2 linked regions of the Halococcoides cellulosivorans genome follow. Each later gene encodes a partner of the first gene's protein in a complex. Links are inferred from orthologs where the notes say so. Each region holds a gene or a part of one and is shown on either strand. Other genes may lie near its edges.

Evidence for each region.
Region 2: the proteins of HARCEL1_RS03605 (region 1) and dph2 are in contact, whole or in part, in a crystal structure (PDB 6Q2D), measured with the Methanobrevibacter smithii proteins. The link is inferred for Halococcoides cellulosivorans from one-to-one orthologs. Residues at the interface, in WP_011954157.1 of Methanobrevibacter smithii: Pro482, Asn483, Lys484, His485, Tyr553, Asp555, Glu556, Glu559, Leu560, Leu591, His592, Glu593, Asp594, Ala595, Val596, His597, Arg598, Gly599, Pro600; in WP_011954460.1 of Methanobrevibacter smithii: Met1, Met3, Tyr4, Pro28, Glu29, Gly30, Leu31, Met33, Phe58, His80, Thr124, Gln126, Ser179, Gly180, Asn181, Phe182, His183, Leu185, Tyr201, Asn202, Phe211, Ile215, Arg291, Asp295, Asp296, Gln298, Met299.

What each region holds. Positions count from the first base shown.
Region 1 is NZ_CP028858.1:740,972-744,282, reverse strand. What follows is about bases 136-3,124. They hold HARCEL1_RS03605 (elongation factor EF-2), read left to right. Parts: upstream 136-534; coding sequence 535-2,715; downstream 2,716-3,124. Outside these bases: HARCEL1_RS03610 (hypothetical protein), read right to left, coding at 1-51; HARCEL1_RS03600 (hypothetical protein), read left to right, coding at 3,196-3,311. UniProt on the Methanocaldococcus jannaschii protein: Catalyzes the GTP-dependent ribosomal translocation step during translation elongation.
Region 2 is NZ_CP028858.1:1,594,721-1,597,908, forward strand. Bases 72-2,937 are described here. They hold dph2 (diphthamide biosynthesis enzyme Dph2), read left to right. Parts: upstream 72-911; coding sequence 912-1,964; downstream 1,965-2,937. Other genes in these bases: HARCEL1_RS07865 (DUF7839 domain-containing protein), read left to right, coding at 97-864; HARCEL1_RS07875 (METTL5 family protein), read left to right, coding at 2,043-2,663; HARCEL1_RS07880 (rhomboid family intramembrane serine protease), read right to left, coding at 2,639-2,937. Also shown: HARCEL1_RS07860 (PrsW family intramembrane metalloprotease), read right to left, coding at 1-13; more of HARCEL1_RS07880, read right to left, coding at 2,938-3,188. UniProt on the Methanocaldococcus jannaschii protein: Catalyzes the first step of diphthamide biosynthesis, i.e. the transfer of the 3-amino-3-carboxypropyl group from S-adenosyl-L-methionine (SAM) to the C2 position of the imidazole ring of the target histidine residue in translation elongation factor 2 (EF-2).

The sequences.
Region 1 (3,311 bases):
GTCCATATCGATCCAGTCCAGCAGTCGGCGGGCGATCCAGTCGATGGCCATACCGGGCCGACGGCGGGAGTACCCTTAATTCCAGTGTGGGGAACCGCCACCCCACCGCTCGGTTCCGTGTTCGCGTGTCTTTGACACGCATCCAACGCATCCACCACCCCACCGCTCGGTTCCGTGTTCGCGTGTCTTTGACACGCATCCAACGCATCCACCACCCCACCGCTCGTTTCCGTGTTCGCATGTCTTTGACACGCTTCCAACGAATCGACCACCCCACCGCTCGTTTCCGTGTTCGCGTGTCTTTGACACGCTTCCAACGCATCCACCACCCCACCGCTCGTTTCCGTGTTCGCGTGTCTTTGACACGCTTCCAACGCATCCACCACCCCACCGCTCGTTTCCGTGTTCGCGTGTCTTTGACACGCTTCCAACGCATCCACCACCCCACCGCTCGTTTCCGTGTTCGCGTGTCTTTGACACGCTTCACACGGAAACACTACCCTTTTCATTGCCCTGCGGATAGGATGGCCCATAATGAGCCGACGCTCGCAGATCGTCGAGGAATGTGAGGGGCTGATGGACCAGCCCGAACAGATTCGCAACATCGCGATCGCCGCCCACGTCGACCACGGGAAGACGACGCTGACGGACAACCTGCTCGCGGGGGCAGGGATGATCTCCGAGGACACCGCGGGCGAACAGCTCGCGATGGACACCGAAGAGGACGAACAGGAGCGTGGGATCACCATCGACGCGGCAAACGTCTCGATGACCCACGAGTACGATGAGAAAAACCACCTCATCAACCTGATCGACACGCCGGGCCACGTCGACTTCGGTGGCGACGTGACACGCGCGATGCGCGCGGTCGACGGCGCGATGGTGGTCGTCGACGCCGTCGAGGGCGCGATGCCCCAGACCGAGACCGTGCTTCGGCAGGCGCTGCGAGAAGGCGTCAAGCCCACCCTCTTTATCAACAAGGTCGACCGGCTGATCTCGGAACTGCAGGAGGGCCCCGAGGAGATGCAGGAACGCCTGCTCGCAGTCATCCACGACGTGAACGAACTCATCCGCGGGATGACCGAGGACTGGGATCGCGACTGGACGGTCTCGGTCGACGAGGGGACGGTCGCTTTTGGCTCCGCACTCTACAAGTGGGGCGTCTCGAAGCCGTCGATGGTCGCCACGGGGATGGACTTCGGTGACATCATCGATCTGGAGCGGGCGGACAAGCGCCAGGAACTCCACGAGCAGACGCCACTCTCGGACGTCGTCCTCGACATGGTCTGTGAGCACTTCCCGAACCCCGTCGACGCCCAGCCCCGTCGGATTCCGACGGTCTGGCGTGGCGACGCGGACTCGGAACTCGCGGAGAGCATGCGCTTCGTCGACGAGGACGGCGAGGTCGTCTTCATGGTGACGGACATCTCGATGGACCCCCACGCCGGCGAGATTGCGACGGGTCGTGTCTTCTCTGGCACGCTCGAAGAGGGCCAGGACCTCTACGTCTCGGGGACGGCCGGGACGAACCGCCTCCAGTCGGTCGGGCTGTTCATGGGTGGTGAACGCGAGGAAGTGAGTCGCGTGCCCGCGGGGAACATCGCCGCCGTCACGGGGCTGAAAGACGCCATCGCGGGCTCGACGGTCAGTAGCGTCGAGATGACGCCCTTCGAGTCGATCGAGCACCTCTCGGAGCCCGTCATCACGAAAAGTGTCGAAGCCCAGCGCATGGACGACCTGCCGAAGCTGATCGAGACGCTCCAGCAGGTCTCGAAAGAAGACCCGACGATCCACGTGGAGATCAACGAGGACACCGGCGAGCACCTCATCTCCGGACAGGGCGAACTCCACCTCGAGGTGATCGGCCAGCGCATCGAGCGCAACCAGGGCATTCCGATCACGACCGGTGAACCGATCGTCGTCTTCCGCGAGGCCCCCCAGACCGCCTCGCGAGAGGTCGAGGGCATCTCTCCGAACCGACACAACCGGTTTTACATCACCGTCGAGCCGCTGCCCGAGGACGTCGTCGAGACGATCAAGATGGGCGAGGCGTCGATGGACATGCCCGAACTCGAACGGCGTGAAGCCCTCCAGGACGCCGGCCTCGAGAAGGAGGCCTCCCAGGAGGTCGAGACGATCCACCGGACGAACATCCTGATCGACGACACGAAGGGGATTCAGCACCTCAACGAGACGATGGAACTCGTCATCGAGGGGCTCGAAGAGGCCCTCGACGACGGGCCGCTGGCCGCCGAACCGGTCCAGGGGTCGCTGCTCCGATTGCACGACGCTCGCCTGCACGAGGACGCCATCCACCGCGGTCCCGCCCAGGTCGTCCCCGCCGTCCGCCAGGCCGTCCACAACGCGCTGATCGACGCCGAGATCCGCCTCCTGGAGCCGATTCAGGACGTCCGGATCGACGTGCCCAGCGAACACATGGGCGCGGCATCGGGCGAGATTCAGGGCCGACGTGGCCGGGTCGACGACATGTACCAGGAAGGCGACGTCATGGTGATCGAGGGCATCGCGCCCGTCGAGGAGATGATCGGATTTTCGAGCGACATTCGGTCGGCGACCGAAGGCCGCGCCTCCTGGAACACCGAGAACGCGGGCTTCCGCGTGCTGGCCGACAACCTCCAGCCCGACATCATCACACAGATCCGCGAGCGCAAAGGCATGAAGCTCGAACTGCCCGCCGGCATCGATTACTTCTAAACGACGACCTTTTCCAGACGACCTTTTTCTGTCGTTCGAGAGAGCTCCGCTCTCTCGTGATGACGAAAGAGCGCTCTGCGCTCTTTCGAACCACGTCGGGTCGCCTGCGGCGACCGCTCTCTGCTCACGGACGCGAAGCGTCCGTTCGCATGGTCAGCGGAACCTTCGGTTCCGCTCGACTCGAAAAAGCTCGACCAAAAAGACCCGGAATCGCCGTCCGGCGATTCCGGTGAACCCGCTCGCCACGGCGAGCGGGATGCGCGGGCCGCGACCGCGGCCGCTACTGCCACCGTAGCCGGTACGAGTGACAACCAGTCGGTGACGATCGACCGGGCCGTTTTCGATCCGTCGTAGGTATATTCGAGACGACGGCGAGCGAGCGCGGATGCGGTCAAGACCGAAGCGATCGACCTGCTCTCGACCGACCGCTCCGCGAGTCTGTGACCCCATCTTAATGAGGATCTGCGGCCATGGGACCGCATGGCCGTGGCAACCGCTACGCTCGCCGGCCTCGGCGTTGCCGCAATCGTAATCGTCGGTGTGTACCTGCTGGGGCTCTGGGTGGCGGACGTGCCGCCGTCGTCGCGAGCTGCCCG
Region 2 (3,188 bases), 850 kb from region 1 along the record:
CGCGCTCGGACACGCGCGACCGTCTGAGGGCCAGACACCTCAACGTACTGGTCGACGTATCGGATCATTTAAGCGCCGGCTGGAACTGCTCTCGATATGGTCGAGGTGCTGGAGGACAAGCGCACTGCGACGACGTTGCGCGTCCTGGTCGAAATCGCGGAGCGCCAGCCAGCGGTCTCACAGAGTGAGATCGCAGACGCCGTCGGCGTCACCAACCAGGCCATCAGCGAGTACATCCAGGACCTCATCGAGGACGGCTACGTCACGAGCGAGGCCCGGTCGCGCTACCGGATCACCAACGAGGGTGTCGATTGGCTCTACCGGACGGTCCGGGAGATGCAGGTGTTCAGCGAGCACGTCACCGACGACCTGCTCGGCGGACCCCCCGAGGACGCGGCGATCGCCGCCGCCGACCTCGCGGCGGGCGAGACGGTCACGCTCCGGATGGTCGACGGGTTGCCATACGCCGATCCCGACGCCGAGGGCGCGGCGACCGGCGAGACGACCAGGGCGGCGGCCGCGGGCGAGGCCGTCGGCGTCACGGGCTTCGAGGGCGTGATCGAACTCGATCCCGGACACGTCACCGTCCGGCAGGTCCCGCCCGTGCGTGTCGACGAATCGGTCGATACCGACGCGCTCGCGACGGCGGCCACCGACGCGGATCTCGTCGTCGCGGCAGGCGTCGAGGCCGTCGTCGCACTCCGATCTGCCGAGATCGAACCGGCGGTGTACGTCGCCGGCGGTGCGGTCGCCGCCGCGGCCGCCGAACGCGGCCTGGACGTCCTCGTCGTCGCGACCCGTGACGCCGTGGGGCGCGTGACTGATCCGCTGCGCGACCGGGCGGTCAGCTACGACGTTGCGTAGTGCCGGAAACGCCGTTGTTTTATTGGGGGGCGCGTTATTCTGGCTCCATGACCCCCGAATCGTCCGACCGGTCGTCGGGCGACCTCGCACGCTCCGGGACGGCGCTGAAACACGATCGAGAGTGGGATTACGAACTCGATCGGATCGTCAACGCCGCCCGAGAACGCGAGGCCGACGCCGTCGGCTTGCAGTTTCCCGAAGGATTGAAACGCCGTGCGCCGGACGTCGCCAGCGCGCTCCGCGATCGGCTCTCGGAGACACGCATCGTCCTCTCCGGCGAGCCCTGTTATGGGGCCTGTGACCTGGATCTGCACCTGATGCGCAACGCGGACATCCTGGTGCACTTCGGGCATAGCCCGATGAAAGAGCAGAAAAACGTGCTCTACGTTCCGCTGTACTCGAATGTCGACCCCTCGCCCATCGTCGATCGCGCGATCGAGGAACTGCTCGATCCGCCGCGTGAGGACCCCGACTGTGGCCTGGTGACGACCGCTCAGCACCTCAATCACCTGGAGGAGATCCGCGAGCAACTCGAAGCGGCCGGCTACGAGGTCCACACCCGCAAGGGCGACGATCGACTCACCCACGAGGGTCAGGTGCTCGGCTGTAACTACGAGAGCGCGAACATGGACGTCGAGCAGATCCTTTATGTCGGTGGCGGGAAGTTCCACCCGCTCGGCCTCGCCCTCGATCACCCCGAGAAGCGCGTCGTCATCGCTGATCCCGTGAACAACGCGCTCAACGTCGCTGACACCGAACGCTTCATCAAACAGCGCTACGGTGCGATCCACCGCGCGATGGACGCCGAGACCTGGGGCGTGATCGTCTCGACGAAAGTCGGCCAGCGCCGTCCGGAGATCGCGACCGACATCGTCGAATCGAATCCGATGGCCGTCGAGATCACGATGGACGAGATCGATCCCGGCCGTCTGCGAAACTTCGGGCTCGACGCGTACGTCAACACCGCTTGCCCGCGGGTCGCGACCGACGACGGCGCGGAGTTCAACGTGCCCGTGCTCACCCCGCCGGAGTACGAGATCGCCGTCGGCAATCGCGATCTCGAAGACCTCGAATTCGATTCGTTCCACGGCACCTGGTAGCGTCCACGGCACCGGCGACCGTTCAGCGCCCCCGAGAGCGACCGAGTCCTTTTCGAGGCCGGCCGGCTCACTCCGCGTATGAGCGACCGGCGGCGTCTCGCCCGACGATTGAGCGCGTGTGAGCCGTTCGACGAGCCACGCGTCGATCTCGAACAGTACCCGACGCCGGCGGAGATCGCGGCAGAACTCGTCCACACCGCGGCGCTCCAGGGCGATCTCGCCGGTCGGACGGTGGTCGACCTGGGGACCGGGACGGGCGTGCTCGCCCTCGGCGCGGCGACGCGCGGGCCCGATCGCGTGATCGGCGTCGATCGCGATCGGGCGGCCCTCTCGATCGCCCGCGAGAACGCGACCCGCGTCGATCCCGAATCACCGGTCCACTGGGTCCAGGGTGACGCGCGCCGCCCGGGACTGCGCGGGCCGGCGACGGTGCTCTCGAACCCACCGTTCGGTGCGCAAGCGGGCGCCGAACACGCCGATCGGGAGTTTCTGGCGACTGCAGCGTCCATCGCGACCGTCTCGTATTCGATCCACAACGCGGGCAGCGAGTCGTTCGTCCACTCCTTTGTCGACGATCACGGCGGTCGGGTGACGCACGCCTGGGAGACGGCGTTCCCGATCGATCGGCAGTTCGCATTTCACGAGGCCGATCGCCACGAGATCGACGTGGAGATCTATCGTATCGCGTGGACTGACTGATCGACGCCCAGCGTCACGACGTGGTCGTCGGTGTCGAGCGTGGCCCCGATTCGGCTGGCGATGCGCACCCGCGTTTCCGCGTGACTGGCGTACAGGGCGCCGTCGGTGTGGTGGATCGTGAGTCCGCCCACGGTCGTCCGTTCGCCGGGCCAGGGCACGCGGCCCCGCGAACTGCCGTTCGGGCCGTCGACGACGAGCGCGAACCGACCGCCGGTGGGTTCGATCGTGACCTCGCGGGCGGCGACGCTCAGATTCGCCGTCGTCGCGGTGGATTCGTAGACCCGGTGGCGTTCTCCACCGTCGGGGTGCAGGTCGACGGCGTACACAGTTCCGTTGTCCGGGACGGCCCACCCGCGACGGCGGACGTCGATCGTCCGTCGCCAGTCCGGGCCGCCGATCACGACGTTCGCATTGTTCGACCGCTCCAGCCGACCGGTCGGGACGGCGACCGTCCAGATCGACCGCTCCTGGCTGGTGACGATCACCCCGCTGGCCTCGAAGTTCCAGGAGAGCGACTCGTTGGGG